DNA from 3 places in the Rahnella sp. RcJ3 genome. Region 1 is predicted to be linked to each of the others. Evidence: predicted binding sites of a transcription regulator. Region 1 holds the regulator's gene; each other region holds the start of a gene.
What was found. The regulator sigma-54, encoded in region 1, starts transcription at its own class of promoters, with help from an activator protein. The targets are predictions, from matches to a motif close to GTTGGCACANNTTTCGCTNT.
Positions count from the first base shown of each region.

Region 1 (8,262 bases):
CGGTCAAAATCAACGAATTACCATTTTAAAATAAAAGCCTTCATCGTCTAACATACAGGAACCCGCAGGCGTCATTTTCAGACAAAATGTCGCCTTAGCTCATGTTGACGAAGGAATCGCCTGCCCGCCAGGGCAACGAACCTCGCATTATACCCAATAAAGGATGTTTCATGCTTCTCGCTATCGTACTGATGATTGTCGGCTTGTTACTGTTAGTTTACGCCGCTGATCGTCTGGTGTACGGAGCCGCAGTGCTGGCACGCTCGATGGGCATCTCCCCGCTGGTGATTGGTATGACTGTCGTCGGCGTCGGAATATCCCTTCCTGAACTGGTGGTTTCCACCACCGCCGCCATCAACGATCAGATGGATTTGGCCGTCGGAAACGCAATTGGTTCGAATATCATTAATATTCTTCTGATTTTGGGCGGTGCTGCCCTGATTCATCCACTTTCCGTTCGTTCTGATATATTACGCCGCGAGCTCCCATTATTGTTACTGGTCACCGCACTGTGTGGTTTTCTGTTAAGCGACGGCGAACTCAGCCGGTTTGATGGCATTTTGCTACTGGCCAGCGCAGGCGTGTTCGTGATGCTGATGATAAAAATCGCCCGCGCCGCCGAAAAAGAGGGGCTGGATACGCTGACCTACGAGCAAATGTCCGAACTTCCGCAAGACAGTAGCAATACGGTCGCATTTTTGTGGCTGGCACTGGGCTTTATCATCATGCCGCTGGCGTCGGGCATGATCGTTGATAACAGCACTGTCATCGCGCGTTATCTGGGTGTCAGTGAACTGGTGATTGGCCTGACGGTGATTGCTATCGGTACCAGTCTGCCAGAACTGGCGACCTTTATCGCCGGCGCTATCAAAGGCGAAGATGACATCGCGCTGGGTAATATTATCGGCGCAAACATTTTTAATACCTGCCTGGTGCTGGGATTACCCGCGCTGGTAGCACCAGGTTCGTTCAACCCAGACGCGTTTCATCGCGATTATTGGGTCATGCTGGCGGTCAGCGTGGTGCTTTCCGGACTATGCCTGATGCGTAAACACCGTATCGGACATTTAGCCGGTGCATTACTGCTGTGTGGATTTATCGCTTATATGGCCGTGCTGTTTCTATTACCGGACAGCATTGCCTTCTGAACTCTGTCAGGAACCCACTATGGCTAACGATACCTTCGCCCCCGGTTTTGATTTTCAGGCCGTCGGACATGATGTGCTGAAAACAGAACGTGAAGGACTTGAGCAGTTAGATCAATACATTAACGGTGATTTTACCCGCGCCTGCGAAAAAATCTTCGCCTGCAATGGCAAAGTCGTCGTCATGGGCATGGGCAAATCTGGTCATATCGGCCGTAAGATGGCCGCCACCTTTGCCAGTACGGGCACACCGGCATTCTTTGTGCATCCCGGCGAAGCCAGCCACGGTGATCTGGGCATGGTATCGAAGCAGGATGTCGTCATTCTGATTTCCAACTCCGGCGAAGCCCATGAAATTCTGGGGCTGATACCGGTACTCAAACGTCTGGGCATTACGCTTATCTGCATGACGTCTAACCCCGAAAGCACGATGGGGAAAGCGGCAGATGTTCACCTTTGTGTAAAAGTGCCCAAAGAAGCCTGCCCGCTGGGTCTGGCACCGACCAGCAGCACCACGGCAGTGCTGGTGATGGGCGATGCACTGGCCGTCGCACTGCTTGAAGCACGCGGCTTCACACCGGAAGATTTCGCCCTGTCACATCCTGGCGGAGCACTGGGTCGCAAGCTGTTACTGCGCGTCAGCGATATCATGCACACCGGGGATGAAATTCCGCACGTCAGCCGTGAAGCTTCGTTGCGGGATGCGTTGCTGGAAATCACCCGAAAAAATCTGGGCATGACGGTTATCTGCAACGATTTGATGAAAATCGAAGGGATCTTTACCGATGGGGATTTACGACGCATCTTTGATATGGGCGTCAACATCAATACGGCATCGATTGCGGATGTGATGACGACAGGCGGTATCCGCGTGCGTCCTTCACTGCTGGCAGTTGATGCGCTGAATTTAATGCAGGACAAACACATCACTTGCGTGATGGTTGCTGATGGTGACCAGTTGCTGGGTGTGTTACATATGCACGATATGCTGCGCGCTGGCGTAGTTTAATTGAGGAATTCCCTGAATGAGTAATAGCGCAGCCCTGGTGGAAACCTGCTACGGTCCGGTCAGTGCGCAAGTGCTTGAACGGGCAAAAGCAATCCGCCTGCTGATTTGCGATGTCGATGGCGTTATGTCTGATGGCCTGATCTATATGGGAAATCAGGGAGAAGAGCTGAAAAGTTTCAACGTTCGCGACGGTTACGGTATCCGCTGCCTGCTGACATCCGATATCGAAGTCGCGATTATTACAGGCCGCAATGCGAAATTACTGGAAGATCGCGCTAAAACTCTGGGCATACGCCACTTGTATCAGGGGCAATCTGATAAGCTTTTGGCCTTCCGCGAACTGTTAGATACACTGTCTCTGCGGGCCGAAGAAGTGGCGTACATTGGTGATGACCTGATTGACTGGCCGGTGATGGCCGAAGTGGGTCTCTCTGTCGCGGTTCAGGATGCACATCCTGTTCTGTTACCGAAAGCGCATTATGTTACCCGTATCGCGGGTGGACGTGGTGCAGTACGCGAACTGTGTGATTTGATTCTGCTGGCGCAGGGTAAGCTGGAGGACGCCAAAGGGCTGTCGATATGAGTAAAGCAAAACTTTGGATTATTCTGGCGCTGACTGCCATCGTTCTGGTGCTGATTGGCTGGTCATTATCTGACAACAGCGATGATGTTCCGCAAGCGGTCAATGATCAGGATCCGACTTACCAGACGTCCCACACCGTTACGATGGTGTATGACCCGATGGGCAGCCTGACGTATAAACTGGTTTCAGACCAGGTAAAATATTACACCGCTGATCAGGTGTCATGGTTTACCAATCCAGTCGCGACCATGTATGACAAGAACAAAGTAGCCACCTGGGTATTGCGTTCTGATAAAGCGAAACTGACTCAGGATAAAATGCTCTATCTTTATGGGCATGTGCAGGCAGACAGCCTGACACCTGAGACATCACAGCTGCAAAGAATCAAAACGGACAATGCACGGGTTAACCTGACGACACAGGACGTTGCCTCAGACGATGAAGTGACGTTGTATGGTACAGGTTTTACATCTAACGGCATGAAAATGCGTGGTAATCTGCGTGACAAAACAGCAGAGCTGATCGAAAAGGTAACGACCTCTTATGAAATTCAAAGCAAAAAATAAAATCCGTGATCTCCTGATCGTCAGCTCATTGTTAGCCGTCAGCGTTCCGGCATTTGCCTTAAAAGACGATACAACGAAACCGATCACCATTGATTCAGCAAACCAGGCGCTCGACGTCAATACCAATACCGCGACCTTTACCGGCAATGTGGTCGTCAATCAGGGTACGATCCAGGTTAAAGCCGACAAAGTGGTCGTCATCCGCCCGCAGGGGGTTTCCGGTAAAGAAGTGGTAGAAGGTTACGGCAACCCGGTGACGTTCTACCAGATGCAGGATAACGGTAAGCCGATTAAAGGCCATGCACAGAAAGTCCGCTACGAAGTGGAAAATGACCTCGTCACGCTGACCGGCAACGCTTACCTTGAGCAACTGGACAGCAATGTGAAAGGCGACCGTATTACCTATCTGGTACAGAAACAGCAAATGGAAGCCTTTAGTGATAAAGGTAACCGTGTGACGACCGTTCTGGTACCTTCGCAGCTGCAACAAAAAACGCCTGCAGCGGGCGGCCAGCCGACCAAAAAGAGTAACTGATATTTTATGGCTAAATTAATCGCAGAGAATCTGGCAAAGGCATACAAAGGCCGTAAGGTCGTTGAAGATGTCAGTCTGATGGTCAACTCGGGTGAAATCGTCGGGTTATTAGGGCCAAACGGTGCGGGTAAAACCACCACCTTTTACATGGTCGTGGGCATCGTCCAGCGCGATGCGGGCCGCATTATCGTTGATGATGAAGACATCAGCCTGCTGCCGCTGCATACCCGCGCCCGTCGCGGTATTGGCTATCTTCCGCAGGAAGCCTCCATTTTCCGTCGTCTGAGCGTATTTGATAACCTGATGGCGGTGCTGCAGATCCGTGACGATCTGACCAAAGAACAGCGTAATGACCGCGCTAATGAATTAATGGAAGAGTTCCATATTTCTCATTTGCGCGATAACCTCGGTCAGTCACTGTCTGGTGGTGAACGCCGTCGTGTTGAAATTGCCCGTGCACTGGCAGCGAACCCTAAATTCATCCTGCTGGATGAACCGTTCGCCGGGGTTGACCCGATTTCCGTTATCGACATCAAAAAAATCATTGAGCATTTACGTGACAGCGGCCTCGGCGTACTGATCACTGACCATAACGTTCGCGAAACACTCGACGTTTGTGAACGCGCGTATATCGTCAGTCAGGGGAAATTGATCGCCCACGGCACGCCAGCCGACATTCTTGCTGATGAACAAGTTAAACGTGTTTATCTTGGTGAAGAATTCCGTCTGTGATCTGTGCCGCCGGAACCGTGCCTGTTTCAACCTACACTGAAACAGGCCGTCTCTGACAGAAGTGTTGCCGTTTTCACTCATCAACGGAATTAAGCCAAGATATGAAGCAAGGTTTGCAACTCAGACTCAGCCAACAACTGGCAATGACTCCTCAGTTACAACAGGCCATCCGCTTGTTGCAACTATCCACGCTTGAGCTCCAGCAGGAGATCCAACTCGCGCTGGAGAGCAACCCTCTGTTGGAACAAACCGACCTTCATGAAGAAATCGACTCGGTAGAAACCACCGACAGCGAAGGGTTAGACACCCGCGAGGCACTCGAGCAGAAAGACATGCCGGAAGAGTTGCCGCTGGACGCCACCTGGGATGAGATTTACACCGCAGGCACGCCGTCAGGCACCGGCAATGATTACAGCGACGATGAGCTACCGATTTACCAGGGCGAAACCACGCAGACACTTCAGGATTACCTGATGTGGCAGGTCGAGCTGACGCCGTTCTCTGATACCGATGCCGCGATTGCCACCTCAATCGTCGATGCAGTGGATGACACCGGTTACCTGACCGTCTCCCTTGACGACATTCTCGAAAGCGTCGGTGATGAAAATGTCACCATGGACGAAGTCGAAGCCGTACTTAAGCGCGTTCAGCGTTTTGATCCGGTGGGTGTGGCCGCCCGTGACCTGCGCGACTGCCTGCTGATCCAGCTTTCTCAATATGCGACTGACACGCCTTTCATCACTGAAGCCCGTCTTATCATCAGCGAACATCTCGATTTGCTGGCGAACCATGATTTCCGCGCACTTATGCGATCAACCCGGTTAAAAGAAGATACACTGAAAGGAGCGATGCTCCTGATCCAGTCTCTTGATCCGCGTCCGGGCCAGTCTATCAACACCGGCGAATCCGAATACGTGATCCCGGATGTGCTGGTGCGTAAAGTGTCAGGTGTCTGGGCGGTAGAACTCAATTCCGACAGCATTCCGCGTCTGAAGATTAACCAGCAGTACGCCGCGATGGGGAATTCCGCACGCAGCGACAGCGACGGGCAATTTATCCGCAGCAATCTGCAGGAAGCCAAGTGGTTAATCAAAAGCCTGGAAAGCCGTAACGACACGCTGTTGAAAGTGACGCGCTGCATCGTTGAGCAGCAGCAGGCGTTCTTTGAACTGGGTGAAGAATTTATGAAACCTATGGTGCTGGCAGATATTGCCAGTGCCGTGGAAATGCACGAATCGACGATTTCACGTGTGACGACGCAGAAGTTCCTGCACAGCCCGCGTGGCATTTTCGAACTGAAGTATTTCTTCTCCAGCCATGTCAGTACAGACAGCGGTGGCGAGGCATCGTCAACCGCGATCCGGGCGCTGGTGAAGAAATTAATCGCAGCGGAGAATCCTGTAAAACCGCTCAGTGACAGTAAGTTAGCGACCCTGCTTTCCGATCAGGGAATTATGGTTGCGCGTCGGACTGTCGCCAAATACCGAGAGTCTTTGTCCATCCCGCCCTCAAACCAACGTAAACAGTTAGTTTGACCTCAACAGAGAAGGAAGACATTATGCAGCTCAACATTACCGGACATCACATTGAGATCACGGATCCCCTGAGAGAATTCATCACGTCGAAGCTGGCTAAGCTTGAGCAGTATTTCGACAGGATTAATCAGGTGTATGTGGTGTTGAGCGTGGAAAAGGTGCAGAAAGTAGCGGAAGCCACTTTGCATGTGAACGGAGGCGAATTACATGCCACCTCGGAACATCAGGATATGTACGCAGCGATTGACGGACTGGTTGATAAACTGGCCCGACAGTTGAATAAACATAAAGACAAACTGAAACAGCACTGACATTCATGTAGCCAACCCTGTGCTACAAACCTTCGGGCATCGGCTTGTGACCTTCGGGAAACGAGCCGATATAGCTTTAAGGGTGAAACAGCGCAAAAGTGAAAGATGACATGATTAACGATACTGCAATGCAATTAACGTCGGTGCTTAATGCCGAATGCACCAAAAGCGGCGTTCATTGCGCCAGCAAAAAACGCGCACTGGAAATCATCAGTGAGCTGGCCGCCAAACAATTAAATTTGTCGCCGCAGGTGATTTTTGACGCCATTTTGACCCGTGAACGTATGGGGAGCACCGGGATCGGTGCCGGGATCGCCATCCCGCACGGTAAGCTGGAAGAAGACACTTTACGTGCCGTCGGCGTATTCATTCAGCTTGAACAACCGATTGCTTTTGACGCCATCGATAATCAGCCGGTAGATTTGCTTTTTGCCTTGCTGGTACCGGCAGATCAATGTAAAACCCATTTACATACATTATCTTTAGTCGCTAAGAAATTAGCTGATAAAACAGTGTGTCGCCGTCTGCGTGGCGCGCAAAGTGACGAAGAACTGTTCCAGATAATGACTGAAAACGAATAAATTGCTGATTCCCGGTACAGTGCCGGGAAAATGAATTCTGCACACTGAATGCCAGGGGAGTGACACCATGGTGCTGATGATTGTCAGCGGCCGTTCCGGTTCCGGGAAGTCGGTTGCCCTACGGGCACTAGAAGACATGGGTTTTTACTGCGTGGATAACCTGCCGGTGGTGTTATTGCCGCAGCTTGCCCAGACCCTTGTTGAACGTAATACGTCAGCGGCCGTCAGCATTGACGTCCGTAACATGCCGGAAACACCGGAAGTTTATGAGTATGCGATGTCACAACTGCCGGAGAGCTTCTCACCGCAGTTGTTATTCCTTGATGCCGACCGCAATACTCTGATCCGCCGCTACAGCGACACCCGTCGACTGCACCCGCTTTCCAGCAAAAATCTGTCCCTCGAAAGTGCCATTGATGAAGAAGCCGATCTGCTCGAACCACTGCGTTCGTCTGCGGATCTGATCATCGACACCTCCGAAATGTCCGTGCATGAACTGGCAGAAATGCTGCGTACCCGTCTGCTGGGTAAACGCGAGCGCGAACTGACGATGGTGTTCGAATCCTTCGGTTTCAAACACGGCATTCCGATTGATGCGGATTACGTTTTCGATGTGCGTTTTCTGCCAAACCCGCACTGGGATCCGAAACTGCGTCCGATGACAGGCCTTGATAAGCCGGTCGCGGCGTTTCTTGACCGTCATACTGAAGTGCACAACTTTATTTACCAGACCCGCAGCTACCTCGAACAATGGCTGCCGATGCTGGAAACGAACAACCGCAGCTATCTGACCGTCGCCATTGGCTGTACCGGCGGTAAACACCGTTCGGTCTATATCGCAGAGCAACTGGCCGACTATTTCCGTTCCCGCGGGAAAAATGTGCAATCCCGCCATCGCACGCTGGAAAAACGCAAATCATGACGGTGAAACAAACGGTAGAAATCAAAAACCGGTTGGGTATGCATGCCCGCCCGGCAATGAAGTTGTTTGAACTGGTGCAGAGCTTTGAATCAGAAGTGATGCTGCGCAACGACACGGGCATTGAAGCGGAAGCCAGCAGTGTCATCGCGCTGCTGATGCTCGATTCCCCGAAAGGTCAGAAAATCGAAATCGAAGCCACCGGCCCCGATGAAGAACAGGCATTGACGGCAGTGGTAAATCTGATTAATTCAGGTTTTGATGAAGACTGATAATTAACGCACTCTTTGAGCCGTATTAAATGCGGCTTAAACAGTCGATTGCAATGGCCTTGAAACTCTCAAAG
Region 1 is NZ_QSNX01000010.1:74,576-82,837, forward strand. Features, by position in the region: gene DXU84_RS14565 (calcium/sodium antiporter) at 171-1,148, shown strand; gene kdsD (arabinose-5-phosphate isomerase KdsD) at 1,168-2,154, shown strand; gene kdsC (3-deoxy-manno-octulosonate-8-phosphatase KdsC) at 2,171-2,737, shown strand; gene lptC (LPS export ABC transporter periplasmic protein LptC) at 2,734-3,303, shown strand; gene lptA (lipopolysaccharide ABC transporter substrate-binding protein LptA) at 3,281-3,838, shown strand; gene lptB (LPS export ABC transporter ATP-binding protein) at 3,845-4,570, shown strand; gene rpoN (RNA polymerase factor sigma-54) at 4,672-6,105, shown strand; gene hpf (ribosome hibernation promoting factor) at 6,129-6,416, shown strand; gene ptsN (PTS IIA-like nitrogen regulatory protein PtsN) at 6,515-6,997, shown strand; gene rapZ (RNase adapter RapZ) at 7,065-7,919, shown strand; gene npr (PTS phosphocarrier protein NPr) at 7,916-8,188, shown strand; gene DXU84_RS14620 (transcription antiterminator) at 8,214-8,262, opposite strand, start outside.

Region 2 (8,262 bases), on a different contig from region 1:
AGTGAAAACCAGACACGGCTGGCCGACGCCCGCGTGACGTAGAGAAAAATAGAAGAAAGAAATAATACGAAGGAAATTATCTCAGAAGCCATTTCAGCACCCTGTCTGATTTAAACAATAAACTCTACGACCCATTTCTGCTGTTTTACGAGCAGCGCCGACGGTTCAACTCATCGAGCGAATGACCCGTTTGTCATTCACTTACTTCATCCCTGAGACAGGAAAATTCATGCCAAAAACGGATAGCGCTATATAGCCTGTTGATCCTGGTGGGTCAACGCCTTAACACGGCTTCAGGCCACTGATGTGCCCAAAAAAACTGACGTTTTACAAATTCATGACAGCTAATTCCGCATGATACCTCAGAAAATTAACTTTCCGGTCACCTTTCTGTAAGAATTGCATGATAGCGGAATACTGTGGGCGAAATGTGGAGGCAGGTTGAAAATGCGGAAAAAAGTTGGCGGGAAGGCCCGCAATACGGGGTATCGCGGGCATTGAAGATGAAAAATCAGATTCCTCCGAGATAAGCTTTCCGCACCTCCTGATTATGTAAAAGTTCTTCGCCTGAACCGCTAAGCCGAATTTGTCCGTTGACCATCACATAACCCCGGTCAGAAAGCCTGAGCGCATGATGCGCATTTTGCTCCACCAGAAAGATAGTCATGCCGTTTTTTGCCAGTTCGCGCAAGGTCTGGAAAATCTGTTTAACGATAATAGGCGCCAGCCCAAGACTCGGTTCATCGAGCAGTAACAGCTTCGGGCGACTCATCAGCGCACGGGCAATCGCCAGCATTTGCTGTTCACCACCGGACATGGTCATCGCCCGTTGTTTACGGCGTTCCTTCAGGCGCGGGAATAACTCAAACATGGTGTGCAGATCTTCTGCCGCGTGTTTATTCCCGACGGGAATGGTGCCCATCAGCAGGTTTTCTTCCACGGTCATATCCGGAAAAACACGTCGCCCTTCCGGCGATTGCGCTATGCCAGCCGAAGCCACAAAGTGTGTCGATTTGCGGCTGATATCTTCCCCGCGAAACAGGATCTGCCCGCTCTGTATACGTGGCTGACCGAATATCGACATCAGCAGCGTTGATTTCCCGGCACCGTTAGCACCAATCAACGCCACCGTTTCCCCCTCATGCACCTGCAAAGAGACCTGCTGTAATGCCTGAATCGCCCCGTAATACACATTCACATCACGAAATTCCAGCATCGCGTCGCTCATAAGCTGACCTCGTCGTCTTCATCAGCACCCAGATACGCGGCAATGACTTTCTCATCGTTCTGAATAGCCTGCGGTATTCCTTCGGCAATCACATCGCCGTGGTCGAGCACGATAATGTGGTCGGAAATGTCCATCACCATGCCCATATCATGTTCGATCAGCAGCACGGTGATGTCGTGATGATCGCGCAGGAAGCGGATAATTTTGCTCAGCGTACGTGTTTCAACCGGATTCAGACCGGCTGCCGGTTCGTCCAGGCAAATCATTTCCGGCGCGGTACACATCGCACGGGCGATTTCCAGCCGGCGCTGCTGACCGTAAGACATTTCCCCTGCCAGCCGGTTGGCACAATCCACCAGTTCCACCACTTCCAGCCAGTAAAATGCGCGGTCCAGCGCCTGATTTTCCGCACGGCGATAACCCGGCGTATTGAGCACACCGGCAATCAGGTTGCGGTTGGTTTGCATGTGCTGCGCCACCAGCAGATTTTCAACCACCGACATTTCACGAAACAGCCGGATATTCTGAAAGGTACGCGCCAGCCCGGCGCGGTTAACCAGGTGTGTACCGCCGAACATTTTGTAGAAAATACGTTTGCCCAGTTGCGCCGGTTTTATCCAGTCATCAGGCTGAAATTTCTGCCCGAGCACCTGGATCACATTGGTCGTCCGGCGGCGCGTGTTGAGCAAAATATTGCCGCCGGACGCTTTATAAAAACCTGTCAGGCAATTAAACACTGTGGTTTTTCCTGCGCCGTTCGGGCCGATCAGCGCGGTAATCGATCCGCGTTTCACCGCAAGATTCACATCGTTCAGTGCCTTAATGCCGCCGAAATGCATGCGCAAATGCTCGACACTCAGGATGTTGTTATCCGCTAACGCTTCGCTCATGGCGCGACTCCTTTACGCACGGCAAACCCGCTGCGGCTGATGCGGATCAACCCGCGTGGCCGCCAGATCATCATCACCACCATTAAAACGCCGAACAGCAATACGCGATATTCGGCAAAGCTGCGCAACAGTTCCGGCGCGACGGTCAGCACAAATGCCGCCAGCACCACGCCGATGGTTGAGCCCATACCGCCCAAAACCACAATAGCGAGAATCAGTGCAGATTCGAAAAAGGTGAAAGACGTCGGATTAACGAAGCCCTGATACGTGGCGAAAAACACGCCCGCAATTCCGGCCGTGGAAGCCCCGAGGGTAAAGGCAGACAGCTTGACCAGCACATGATTCAGCCCCATCGCGCGGCAGGCAATCTCATCCTCACGTAGCGCTTCCCACGCGCGGCCAATCGGCATGCGGGTCAGCCGGTGTTTGATAAACAACACCAGCAACACCACCAGAACCAGCACAGCATAGATGAAGATAAATTTCATATTCGGGTTATAGGTCAGATGGAAAAACTCGTGGAACGGCACGCCGCCCTCTTTTGCCCGCCGGCCAAACTCCAGCCCGAAAAAGGTGGGCGGAGGCGCGGAAACACCGTTCGGGCCGCCGGTAAACGACAACCAGTTGGTCAGCACCAGCCGGATGATTTCACCGAAACCTAACGTCACGATCGCCAGATAGTCGCCGTGCATACGCAGCACCGGGAAACCCAGCAACGCACCCGCCAGCGCGGCCATCACCGCCGCCAGCGGCAGCATCGACCAGAAGCCGAGGCCGAGATACTGATACCCCAGCGCCAGCCCGTAAGCCCCGATGGCGTAAAACGCCACATACCCCAGATCGAGCAAACCGGCCAGTCCGACCACGATATTCAGCCCGAGGCCGAGCAACACATAAATCAGTCCCAGAATGGCGACCGTCAGAATGTATTTGGTGGCGACGAACGGGAAGAAAATGGCCAGCACAATCAGCAGCGGAATAACCCAGCGCAGATGACTTTTATAATCCGGCGACCGGACATAGACGCCCGCGCTGTCGGATTCGAAACGCGCACGCATTTTCTGCCCGGCTGTGGTTTCTAAAAATGCACTGAGCAGGAAGCGGCCCGTCATCACCGCAGCAATGATCCAGACCAGCCTCTGGCTATGAAAGTTAAAGCTGTAACCATCGAGCACCACACCGACCACCGGCCCGAAAATAATCAGCGCCACCAGCCCGGCAAAAATGGCATCCAGCAGACAGCGTTTAAATGAAAATCCGCTGTTCACAGCAGTTTGTGACATCATTTTATTTCCCTCACACTTTCGTCACGACCGGACGGCCCAGCAGGCCCTGAGGGCGGAAAATGAGGATCACCACCAGCAATCCAAAGGAGAACACATCTTTGTAATCGGAATTCACCATGCCCGAGAACTGCGCTTCGGCAATCCCCAGGATCAGCCCGCCCAGCATCGCGCCGGGTAATGAACCAATGCCGCCGAGCACCGCCGCAGTAAAAGCTTTGATGCCGATGATGAAACCGGCGTAGAAATCAAACGTGCCGTAGTTCATGGTCACCAGAACCCCGGCCAGTCCGGCCATCGCTGCGCCAATCATGAAGACCAGCGAGATAATGCGGTCAGTGTTAATACCCAGAATGGAAGCCATTTTTCTGTCCTGCTGCACCGCACGACACATACGACCAAGTTTGGTATTACTGATAATCCACGATAAAACCAGCATGCCAGCCAGCGACGCCACCAGAATGAAAATTTTGGTGTAGGTCATCTGGACAAAACTTTCGCCGATATGAAAACGGAATGCGCCATCCAGCATGGTCGGAATGCCCTGCTGTCGCGGCCCCTGACTGATTTGCGCGTAATTTTGTAAGATAAGTGACATGCCGATAGCAGAAATCAGCGGTGCAAGACGGGTCGAATTACGCAGCGGCTTATAGGCAATGCGTTCAATCGCCCAGCCATACACGCCGGTGACCACGATGGTGAACACCAGCGTGCCCAGGATCAGTAGCGGAAAAGAGTGAAGCCCGAAGAAGGAAAGCAGCGCCAGCGCGATGGCACAGAGGTAAGCCGAAATCATATACACTTCGCCGTGCGCAAAGTTGATCATGCCGATAATGCCGTAAACCATGGTGTAGCCGATGGCAATGAGACCGTAGACAGCACCGAGCGTAATGCCATTAAACAGTTGTTGCAGGAAGAATGAATCCATAAATACGCAGTCTCTTTTTGTGACCGCGCCTGGCTAAGGGCGCATTCATTAAAGCTGATAAAGCGTTATCGTTGCAGCCAGTTTGGACCCGGCCAGCGCACAAGAGCCGGAGCGTACATTAAGTACGTGAGCCAGTTCTTTCATAAAGAGTGAGCACTGCCCGGGTTCAAAATGGCAAATAAGAGTGCTTTATTCCTTAACTTCCTGATATTTGCCTTTGTCGTCCCATTTATAAACCACGTAATCAGAGACTTTCAGGTCGCCTTTACTGTCCCAGGCTTTTTTGCCCATGACAGTATCGACGCTGTTGGCTTTAAGCCAGGCGCTGGCTTTGGCGGAATCGCTGCCGCCGGTGGCTTTGAAGGCGGCGGCGATCGCCTGCACGGAGGCGTAGGAATAGAGGGTGTAGCCTTCCGGCTCGAACTTGCTGGCGCGGAATTTATCGATAACGACTTTGCCTTCCGGGATCAGACGCGGGTCTTTGCCGAAGGTCATCAGAATCCCGTTGGTATATTGCGGGCCGCCTGCGGCTGTGACCATTTCTTCGTTGACGATACAGTCGCCGGAGAAGAACGTGGCCTGCACGCCCTGCTCACGCATCTGGCGTACCAGCGGACCGGCTTCAGGATGGCAACCGCCGAAGAACACCACGTCCGGTTTCTGCGCACTGATTTTGGTGACCAGCGCGTTGAAGTCTTTTTCGCCGCGCGATAAGCCTTCATACATCACTTCTTTCACGCCACGCTTGTTAAGCGCCGCTTTGGTGGCATCCGCCAGCCCCTGCCCGTAGGTGTCTTTGTCGTGGATGATGACCACTTTTTTGGCTTTCAGCTTGTCGATGATGTAATCACTGGCAACCTGCCCCTGCTGGTCGTCACGTCCGCACATGCGGAACATATCACTCATGCCGCGTTCGGTGATTTGCGGGTTAGTGGATCCCGGCGTGATGGCGATAATTCCGGCATCGTTGTACACCTCAGATGCGGGCATGGTAGAAGATGAACAAAAATGCCCGACCACCGCCTGCACTTTATCCTGATCAACAAGACGGTTAGCGACCGCAACGGCCTGTTTCGGTTCGCAGGCATCATCGCCCTGCACCAGTTTGATTTTCTCGCCGTTGATTCCGCCAGCGGCATTAATGTCTTCAGCGGCCTGGGTGGCACCATGCCAGTACTGATCGCCATAGGTGGCATTCGGGCCGGTGAACGGGCCAGCGACGCCAATCACGATATCCGCACGCGCGGTAAACGCAGTGACCAGACAGCCTGCCAGCAACAAAGAAAGAGGACTTTTAATAAATTTCATCGACATCATCATGATCCTTAGGACAGAGTTTATGCAAAACGGGTTATGGAAAACGCATGTAGCAAAAACACCAACACGAAGTCGTAATCAGAAAATCTGAAATTTAACGCTTAAGCCTTAAGACTGAGGGTTTCCCGCTTATCTCCGGGGGTGAAAACATCAAAGGTAAAAAAACATAAGCAAAATATCTGCCATTGTTACTCAACCTCTGAGAATGTGACGGGTTATGTGAGTATAGATAGCGACGGGAGAGCGTTACGGGCAACTGACAGAAACAACGACGGGATCACATCGCACCGCGCTGGTGCACAAGCACGGTTTTGCACGCACGCTTACGCCGGGTGACATTTTTATTCTTTGCTTCTTGCGGCGGGTTGTTTTGTAATATGGGCAGATGATTGCAACGGGAAACTACTGAACAATGAAGAAATTATCCTGCCTGACGGCTGTGGTTCTGGCTCTGTCGTTAACTGGCTGCGCCAGCGATTATGTGATTAACACCAAATCCGGCGACCAGTTTTTCGCCCACGGCGAACCGGATCGTGACCGCAATACCGGCATGACCAGCTACACCGACATGAATGGCGATTATCATCTGATGAACACCAATGATATTGCGGGCATTGTGAAGAAGTAGGGTTACGGATGGGAATTGCATTTATCTCAAAACCTGGCCGATGACACACATGGTCGGCTTAACAAAACAGTCATGCTATGTGGTGCACAAACGGCACGCAATATCACGACTGTTTTGAGAATCAGATTACTCAGTAATAAAACGTGAAACAGACGCAGCAAGATTTTGTGCCTGATCTCGCAGCGCATTGGCGGCAGCAGAAGACTCTTCCACCAGGGCCGCATTTTGTTGAGTCACGCTGTCCATTTCCACTATTGCCTGCCCTACCTGAGATATTCCCCTGTTCTGTTCATCCGATGCCTGAGTAATTTCATTCAGTATTTCGGTAACATTAGCCACTTTGGTCACAATGTCATGCATGGTAGTCCCCGCCTGTTCTACCAGATCTGACCCTGCATTAATTCGCTCTACCGATTCACCAATTAAACCTTCTATTTCTTTTGCAGCCTGAGCGCTTCTCTGCGCAAGGCTTCTCACTTCGCTTGCCACAACAGCAAATCCCCGCCCCTGTTCGCCAGCACGCGCCGCTTCAACAGCCGCATTGAGAGCCAGAATATTGGTCTGAAAAGCGATGCTATTAATTACCGTCGTAATCTCAGCAATTTTTGCTGAGCTTGCAGTAATTTCATTCATAGTTTTCACCACATGAGAGACGAGTTGCCCGCCTTTATTCGCCGTTTCTGAAGTACTGCCCGCCAGGCGGCTGGTATGATGAATATTGTCCACGTTCTGTTTAACCGTCGCAGTTAACTGCTCCATGCTGGCTGCCGTTTCTTCAAGCGCAGCAGCCTGTTCCTCAGTGCGTGCGGATAAATCATTATTACCTGCCGCAATTTCTGCGGAGGCATGGCTCACCTGCGTCACACCGGTACGAATATCCCCGATGATACGGCGGAGATCGGTGTTCATCTCATCTACAGCTTGCATCAGTTCTCCCAGCTCATCACGACGCGTGGTATTGAGATGGGCTCTTAAATCACCGCGCGCTATCTGTCTGGCGACGTCAAGCGTGTCAGCCAGAGGCTTCACAATTTGGCGGGAAATAATCAGTGCAATGCCAATACTTAATAAGACTGCTGCTACCAGGAGTGAAGTCATCCATATAACTGCATTTCTGATATCGTCATGCGCCGCGCTCAGCTCCGATTCAAATATATTGTCACTCAGGGTAGTCAGCTTGCCGCCTGCTTTCGCAAGCAACTGAGTCACTTCCTGCTCAGCAATATAGGATTGGAGGTAGTTTCCGGCACTCGCCTTTTTGGCCGAGACCGAGCGTTCAATTTCTTCAAGTATGCTGACATCAGCCGGATTTAACTGGGATTTGACGGCATCCATTTGCTGAATCGATTCATTCATAAAACCTGTTAAAGCCTGAAGGGATTCCTCAGTATTCTCAAACTGGAGGAGTTTTACACGTGTCGCCACCCCATCAATGTGTCTGACGATATCCCCTAACGCGATCGCGGTGACAGCACGTGCGGGATCTCGTGCATAGGACTGAGCCAGACTGTTAATCTCAGATTCTTCGCGTGTCAGCACAAAACTACTGACAACAAGATCACGTTGTTGGGTCTCGCGGACCGTTTGAGCACGCTTGTCACGATACGTCTTCATGACCTCTGACATTTCATTAAGCATCTTCAGGTGCTCTGTATCCCAACGAAGCAACCTGAGACTTTCAATTTTTTTATCAACCTGCTGTAAGTTCACCTCATTCATTGTGATGTATTTTTCATCGTGCGTTTTCACATATTCCAGTCTTTCAGCTTTCGCCATAGCAAACTGGTCAGTTATCACTTTAAGCTGGCTTATTTTCTCAGCTCGAATGGAAATATCATTCAGATTTTTAATACCACATAAAGCAACTGCAATGCTCAGCAATAAGATAAGTCCGAAACCTAATGCTAATTTTTTCCCGACTTTTAGATTTTCAAAATATGACATAAATATTTTCATAGCGCATGGCTCTCCATTATTTTTATAAATAC
Region 2 is NZ_QSNX01000033.1:16,357-24,618, forward strand. Features, by position in the region: gene opgB (phosphatidylglycerol--membrane-oligosaccharide glycerophosphotransferase) at 1-92, opposite strand, end outside; gene DXU84_RS23905 (ABC transporter ATP-binding protein) at 512-1,228, opposite strand; gene DXU84_RS23910 (ABC transporter ATP-binding protein) at 1,225-2,118, opposite strand; gene livM (high-affinity branched-chain amino acid ABC transporter permease LivM) at 2,115-3,401, opposite strand; gene DXU84_RS23920 (branched-chain amino acid ABC transporter permease) at 3,415-4,329, opposite strand; gene DXU84_RS23925 (branched-chain amino acid ABC transporter substrate-binding protein) at 4,519-5,643, opposite strand; gene DXU84_RS23930 (YgdI/YgdR family lipoprotein) at 6,059-6,274, shown strand; gene DXU84_RS23935 (methyl-accepting chemotaxis protein) at 6,401-8,230, opposite strand.
Region 2: the regulator sigma-54 is predicted to act here: its motif matches at 5,814-5,833, upstream of DXU84_RS23925 (branched-chain amino acid ABC transporter substrate-binding protein).

Region 3 (8,262 bases), on a different contig from region 1:
GACAGCTAAAACGAAGAAGAAAAGTCGTGTCGAGCTTGATATCGAAGCGCGCGAACGCAAGCGTGACAACAAGCGCCGTGGCCATAAAGCAGGCTCACGCGCCAATCCGGATGCGGCCCAGAACCAAAGCGGCGCGGGCACGAAAAAAGCCGATCCGCGTATCGGTAGCAAAAAAGCCGTGCCTTTGATCGTTGAGACCGTTACGAACAATGCAGCGAAAGCTAAAAAAGCCGCACAGCCGAAGCAAGATGCAAAACCTAAGATGACACCGGAAGAAGAACTGACGTTACTCGAAAATGATGAGCGTCTGGATTCTTTGCTGGATCTCATCGACGATGGCAAAGCATTAAGCGCAGAAGATCAGGCTTATGTTGATCAGACACTTGATCGCATCGATGTTCTGATGGAAATCCTCGGCATCGAACTCGGCGAAGATGAAGATGACGAAGAAGAAGTGAAAAACGAAGACATGATGCAGTTGCTCAAGCGCGGAAATCCAAAAGAGGGTTTCTAATCCATGCGCTGGGTCATCCCGGCAATAGCCTTACTCTTTGCATGTTATCTGCTTTGGTTATTCGGTAAACTACGCCGGTTATCGAAAACCAAAGCACGTTTGCGCAGAGCGACCTTTGCACGGCAGGCTCAAAGCCTGCCTGTAAAGCGAACCGGTCGCATCCGACGCCGGAAGGAGTGAGTACCCCATGTCAGAACAGACTACCGTCTGGGATTTAGCGCTGATCCAGAAATACAATTATTCGGGTCCGCGATACACATCCTATCCAACAGCACTTGAGTTCAGTGAACGCTACGATAATACCGCTTTCGAAAATGCGGCTGCCCGTTATCCGGCACGCTCGCTCTCATTGTACGTGCACATTCCTTTCTGCCATAAGCTCTGCTACTTCTGCGGCTGCAATAAACTGGTGACCCGCCAGCAGCATAAAGCCGAAGAATATCTCAACGTGCTTGAAAAAGAGATCAGTCACCGTGCACCGCTCTTTAAAGGTCGTCAGGTCAGTCAGCTGCATTGGGGCGGTGGTACTCCGACTTACCTCGATAAAGCGCAGATAAGCCGTCTGATGGGCCTTCTGAGGGCATACTTTGATATCCTGCCCGACGCAGAAATGTCACTGGAGGTAGATCCACGTGAAATTGAGCTTGATGTGCTTGACCATCTGCGCAGCGAAGGCTTTAACCGCCTGAGTATGGGGGTCCAGGATTTCAACAAAGAAGTGCAGCTTCTGGTTAACCGTGAGCAGGATGAAGATTTCATCTTTGCCCTCATTGCACGCGCCCGGGCGCTGGGTTTCAACTCGACTAATATCGATCTGATTTACGGTCTGCCGAAACAGACGGCAGAAAGTTTTGCTTACACGCTGCAGCGTGTGGCAGAGCTCAACCCTGATCGTCTGAGTGTGTTCAATTATGCGCACATGCCAAAATTGTTCGCCGCTCAGCGCAAAATCAAAGATGCTGATTTGCCTGGTGCGGAAGAGAAATTGAAAATTTTGCAGGAAACCATCGCTTCACTGACCGGTTTCGGCTATCGCTTTATCGGGATGGATCACTTTGCTCGCCCTGATGACGAACTGGCGATCGCCCAGCGCGAAGGCAAATTGCACCGCAATTTCCAGGGCTACACCACGCAGGGCGACAGTGATTTGCTGGGAATGGGCGTTTCGGCCATCAGCATGCTCGGCGATACCTACGCGCAGAACGAAAAAGATATCAAAACCTATTACGCTCATGTGGAAGAGCAGGGACATGCCTTATGGCGCGGTCTGGAAATGACGAATGATGACTGCCTTCGTCGCGATGTCATTAAATCTCTGATCTGCCATTTTGAGCTGAATTTTGCTGATATCGAACAGCGTTACGACATTCGTTTTACCGATTATTTTGCTGATGATCTGGCACTGCTGAAGCCGCTGGCTGAAGACGGGCTGGTTGAGGTGAGTGGCACGCATATTCAGGTGACACCGCGCGGGCGTTTGCTGATCCGTAATATCTGTATGTGCTTTGATATTTATCTGCGACGTCAGGTGCGCCAGCAACAATTCTCCCGCGTTATCTGACAGTCTGCTCTGCAAATAAAAACAGCCGCATAAGCGGCTGTTTTGCTGTCTGGTGCGAGGACTTTTATTCCATGCCCAGTTCTTTCAGTTTGCGGGTCAGGGTATTTCGCCCCCAGCCCAGCAACCGTGCCGCTTCCTGTTTATGTCCCTGTGTATGGCGCAGCGCCGTGGTCAGTAATGTACGTTCCATTTCAGGTTGCGCTTCTGACAGCAGGTTTTGATGACCGGAACGCAGCGCACGGTCTGCCCATTGTGCCAGCAATGTCGCCCAACTGTCTGGCAGACTCTGACCACCGGTTTCAGGGGCCGAGGTCTCAAACAGTTCGCTGGGTAAATCCTGAATCAGCACTTCCTGACCCGCCGCCATGACGGTGAGCCAGCGGCAGGTGTTTTCCAGCTGGCGCACGTTGCCCTGCCATGGCAATCGCGTCAGTGCCGTTTCTGTTTCCGGATGCAGGTTTTTTGCTTCCACACCCAGCTCTTTAGCCGCGACTTGCAGGAAGTAACGCGCCAGACGCGGGATGTCTTCACGACGTTCACGCAGCGGCGGCAGATGGACGCGGATAACGTTCAGGCGGTGGAATAAATCCTCGCGGAATTTCCCTTCCTGAACCCGTAGCTCCAGATTCTGGTGAGTCGCAGCGATAATACGCACGTCCACTTTCACCGGCGCATAACCGCCAACACGATAGAACTGGCCATCTGCCAGCACGCGAAGCAGACGGGTTTGCACATCAAGCGGCATATCCCCGATTTCATCGAGGAACAGCGTGCCGTTATCGGCTTGTTCAAAACGTCCCTGACGGACGGTGTTGGCGCCGGTAAACGCCCCTTTCTCGTGGCCGAATAATTCGGACTCAATCAGGTCTTTCGGGATAGCAGCCATATTCAGCGCGATAAAGGGCGCTTTGGCGCGCGGGCTGTGGCGGTGTAAGGCGTGAGCGACCAGCTCTTTACCGGTACCGGATTCCCCATTAATCAGCACGCTGATTGAAGAACGGGACAAACGGCCGATGATGCGAAATACGTCCTGCATAGCGGGCGCTTCACCGATAATGTCTGCGGTCGGGCCACTCGCAGGCTGGCTGCGTGCCGGTTGCTGTTGTTCCTGATAATGACTGATGGCTCGTTCAACCAGTGCCACGGCTTCATCAATGTCGAACGGTTTTGGCAGATAATCAAACGCACCTTGCTGATAGGCGCTGACTGCAGCATCCAGATCGGAGTGTGCTGTCATTATGATGACCGGAAGCATCGGGTGACGTTGTTTAATCTGCTTTAACAGCGCTAAACCGTCCATCCCGGGCATACGGATATCTGATAACAAAACGTCAGGGGTTTGAGTCGCAATGGCATCAAGCACTTCATTGCCGCTGTCAAACGTGGTGCACGTTAAACCGGCTCCAGTGAGCGCACGTTCAAGTACCCAGCGGATGGAGCTATCGTCATCGACGATCCAGACTATCCCTCGTTGCATAAGAACCTCACTGGCGAATAGGCAGGAATACCGAGAATTCGGTATGTCCTGGCCAACTGTTAAATTCAACTTTACCCGAATGCTGATCAATCAAACTGCGCGCGATGGACAGGCCCAAACCGGTGCCCCCTTCGCGGCCACTGACCATGGGGTAAAAAAGGGTGTCCTGCAAATGCGCCGGTACGCCGGGGCCATCATCTTCAATATCGATACGGGCCACCAGACGATAACGCACGCCGTGTAACGTAATCTGGAAAGCAGTACGCGTGCGTAATGTAATTGTGCCGCCTTCCTCCCCCAGCGCCTGTAATGCGTTGCGGGTGATGTTTAACAAAATCTGTTCTATCTGATCGGGGTCGTGCGCCAGTTCAGGCAGGCTCGGATCATAGTCCCGCACCAGCTGAACGTTATCCGGCTTCTCCATCGAGACCAGTTGGCAAACCCGTTCCGCAACCTGGTGAATACTTTGTGTCACATGCTGGCTCGGACGTTGCGGGCCCAGCAATCTGTCGACCAGATTACGCAGACGGTCAGCCTGCTCAATAATGACTTTCGTATATTCCAGCAAGGCCGGATCGGGCAGCGCTCTGGATAATAATTGTGCTGCGCCACGCAACCCGCCGAGCGGATTCTTGATTTCATGTGCCAGACCGCGGATCAAATCACGCGCAGCAACCTGTTGAGCGTGCTGTAATTGTTCCTGGCTCAGGCGGCGCTGATTATCCATCGGCGCCAGTTCCACCAGAATGAAACCTTCTGGCAGCATCTGTGCGGTCAGCGACAACACATGCGCGCGGCCGTCTACGACCAGCGTCACTTCACTGTCTGTAAAGCCTTGTCCGGCTGTCAGACTTTCACGCATTAATTCGATGTTCAGCGAAAAATATCCCACCAGTTCTGGCAAAGGGGTGCCAAAAAGCTTTCGGGAACTTTGCGCCAGTAACTGCTGAGCTGCCGGATTGGCATAATGCACAGCCAATTCGTCGTCTAACAGCAGAACGCTGTTGATTAAGGAATTCAGGATCTGCCCAGCATCGGGCAGTTTGCCAGTTGCCATACCGCAGTCTCCCGCACCTGATTGGTGCATTTTATCTCGCTACCCGGTGAAATCACGGGTCAGAGGGGTTGAGCAGGAAAGAGTGTGGAGAAAAAAGCCCATCCGGAGATGGGCTGAAAGTTTCCACGGCAACAAATATAAATCGTCTTACTTAATTTTGACGCTGAAGGGTTTGTGAACACAGGCCTTCAGTCGGGTATTACCCTCAGCGCCAGCCCGAAGACGAGCGCTGAGTCCGGTTTAATCGAAAAATTAAACGCTGTAGTACAGTTCGAACTCAACCGGATGCGGAGTCATGCGCACGCGGTCCATTTCTTCTTTACGCAGACCGATATAAGCATCGATAGCGTCGTCAGTGAACACGCCACCACGGGTCAGGAACTCGCGGTCTTCGTTCAGTGCGTTCAGGGCTTCTTCCAGTGAACCTGCAACTTTTGGAATTTCTGCTTCTTCTTCCGGTGGCAGGTCATACAGGTTTTTGTCCATCGCATCGCCAGGGTGGATCTTGTTGATGATACCGTCCAGGCCAGCCATCATCAGTGCAGCAAACGCCAGGTATGGGTTAGCCGCTGGATCAGGGAAACGTGCTTCGATACGCATCGCTTTAGGCGTTGATACGTGTGGAATACGGATGGATGCAGAACGGTTACGCGCAGAGTAAGCCAGCATTACTGGCGCTTCGTAGCCCGGGACCAGACGCTTGTAGGAGTTGGTGGTCGGGTTAGCGTAGGCGTTGATTGCTTTAGCGTGCTTAATGATACCGCCGATGTAGAACAGTGCCATTTCAGACAGGCCGCCGTATTTGTCGCCAGCGAACAGGTTGTTACCGTTCTTGGACAGAGACATGTGGCAGTGCATACCTGAACCGTTATCGCCAAACATTGGTTTTGGCATGAAGGTCGCAGTTTTGCCAAATGCGTGAGCCACGTTGTGAACCACGTATTTGTAGATTTGGATTTCGTCAGCTTTTTTAGTCAGGGTGTTGAAGCGGGTTGCCACTTCGTTCTGACCAGCGGTTGCCACTTCGTGGTGGTGAGCTTCAACAACCAGACCCATTTCTTCCATGGTCAGACACATGGTAGAACGCAGATCCTGAGAGGAGTCGACCGGAGGAACCGGGAAGTAACCGCCTTTTACTGCAGGACGGTGGCCTTTGTTGCCGCCTTCGTATTTGGTGCTTGAGTTCCATGCGCCTTCGATATCATCGATAGCGACGTGAGAACCGGAGATGCTGCTGCCGAAGCGCACATCATCAAACAGGAAGAATTCTGGCTCTGGCCCGAACAGAACGGTGTCCGCAATACCGGAAGAGCGCAGGAAATCTTCTGCACGTTTTGCGGTAGAACGTGGATCGCGGTCATAACCTTGCAGCGTGGTTGGCTCAAGGATGTCGCAACGAATGATCAGGGTAGTTTCTTCGTAGAATGGGTCAAGAACAGCAGTGCTCGCATCTGGCATCAAGACCATGTCAGATTCGTTAATGCCTTTCCAGCCACCGATTGAAGAGCCGTCAAACATTTTGCCTTCTTCGAAGAAGTCAGCGCTAACCTGGTGCGCAGGAATGGTGACGTGCTGTTCTTTGCCTTTGGTATCAGTGAAGCGTAAATCTACGAATTTCACTTCATGCTCATTCAGCATCGTCAAAACGTGTTCAGCGGACATACTAGTTCTCCCGAATTTCTCATTATCGTCGTGGAACGAATAACCATTTTTGGTCTTTAGTTGGAAATAACAGCCTTACTGGAACTGGCGTGTAGACTGAACAGCGCTATTATTTGTCTGGTCAGGCTCTTCACCCTGTAAAAAATTTTTTACCCTAAAAAACTTTTACTCTAAAAACTATTAGCGAAAACTGTGCCAACTTTGAGAAAATGCAAACAACGCCATTTTACAGGGCTTTTGCACTCGACAAGTATGCACCATAACGGAATTCTCGCACTAAAATGGTGCTAACTGTGAGAGTGAAAGCACTATAATGGTGCGTCATAATGGTTCAGTGGTCTTTTTGCACCGTGAAAGGGATCACAAAGTAGCCATCCATAAGTTGTTTCAACAAGATCCTTGTGATCTTGTTTAGAACCTCGCTTAATACGTGTACAATAGCGCGCTATTTCTAATGCCTGAGGCAAAGCTGTGATCGAAAATTTGCGTAACATCGCCATTATTGCCCACGTTGACCATGGTAAAACCACCCTGGTCGACAAGCTGCTGCAACAATCCGGTACTTTCGGAGAGCGTGTAGAAGCCACTGAACGCGTAATGGACTCCAACGATTTGGAGAAAGAGCGTGGGATTACCATCCTCGCAAAAAACACCGCCATTAATTGGAAAGACTACCGCATCAACATCGTGGATACCCCAGGACACGCCGACTTCGGCGGTGAGGTAGAGCGTGTGATGTCAATGGTCGACTCGGTGCTGCTGGTTGTGGATGCAATGGATGGCCCAATGCCGCAAACCCGTTTCGTGACCAAAAAAGCCTTCGCTAATGGTCTGAAACCGATCGTGGTAATCAACAAGGTTGACCGCCCTGGCGCGCGTCCTGACTGGGTTGTCGATCAGGTCTTCGACCTGTTTGTAAACCTGGACGCAACCGACGAACAACTCGATTTCCCAATCATCTATGCATCAGCACTGATGGGTATCGCGGGTAACGACCATAACGATATGGCCGAAGACATGACCCCGCTGTACCAGGCGATCGTTGACCACGTATCTCCGCCACAAGTTGAGATGGAAGCACCGTTCCAGATGCAAATCTCTCAGCTGGACTACAACAACTATGTTGGCGTCATCGGCATCGGCCGCATCAAACGCGGTACCGTTAAGCCTAACCAGCAAATCACTGTCATCGACAGCGAAGGCAAAACCCGCAACGGTAAAGTCGGTAAAGTTCTGACCCACATGGGTCTTGAGCGTATCGAAGCCACCGTTGCTGAAGCGGGCGACATCATCGCAATCACCGGCCTGGGCGAACTGAACATTTCCGACACAATCTGTGATCCGGCGAATGTTGAAGCTCTGCCTGCGCTGAGCGTTGATGAACCAACAGTAACCATGTACTTCAACGTAAACACCTCTCCGTTCTGTGGTAAAGAAGGTAAGTATGTGACTTCACGTCAGATCCTTGACCGTCTGAACAAAGAGCTGGTGCACAACGTTGCATTGCGTGTTGAAGAAACTGAAGATGCTGATGCATTCCGTGTTTCAGGCCGTGGTGAACTTCACCTGTCGGTTCTGATCGAAAATATGCGTCGTGAAGGTTTCGAGCTGGCGGTTTCCCGTCCTAAAGTAATCAACCGTAAAATCGATGGCCGCATGCAAGAGCCATTCGAGAACGTGACACTGGATATCGAAGAGCAACACCAGGGTTCTGTTATGCAGGCCATGGGTGAGCGTAAAGGCGATGTCAAAGACATGATCCCAGACGGCAAAGGTCGTATCCGTCTTGATTACCTGATCCCAGCACGTGGCCTGATCGGCTTCCGTACCGAATTCATGACCATGACTTCCGGTACCGGTCTGCTGTACTCCACGTTCAGCCACTACGATGACGTTCGTCCGGGCGAAATCGGCCAGCGTCAGAACGGCGTGCTGATCTCCAACGGTCAGGGTAAAGCTGTTGCGTTCGCACTGTTCAGCTTGCAAGACCG
Region 3 is NZ_QSNX01000019.1:8,199-16,460, forward strand. Features, by position in the region: gene yihI (Der GTPase-activating protein YihI) at 1-514, shown strand, start outside; gene hemN (oxygen-independent coproporphyrinogen III oxidase) at 702-2,075, shown strand; gene glnG (nitrogen regulation protein NR(I)) at 2,140-3,552, opposite strand; gene glnL (nitrogen regulation protein NR(II)) at 3,560-4,609, opposite strand; gene glnA (glutamate--ammonia ligase) at 4,862-6,271, opposite strand; gene typA (ribosome-dependent GTPase TypA) at 6,743-8,262, shown strand, end outside.
Region 3: the regulator sigma-54 is predicted to act here: its motif matches at 6,452-6,471, upstream of glnA (glutamate--ammonia ligase).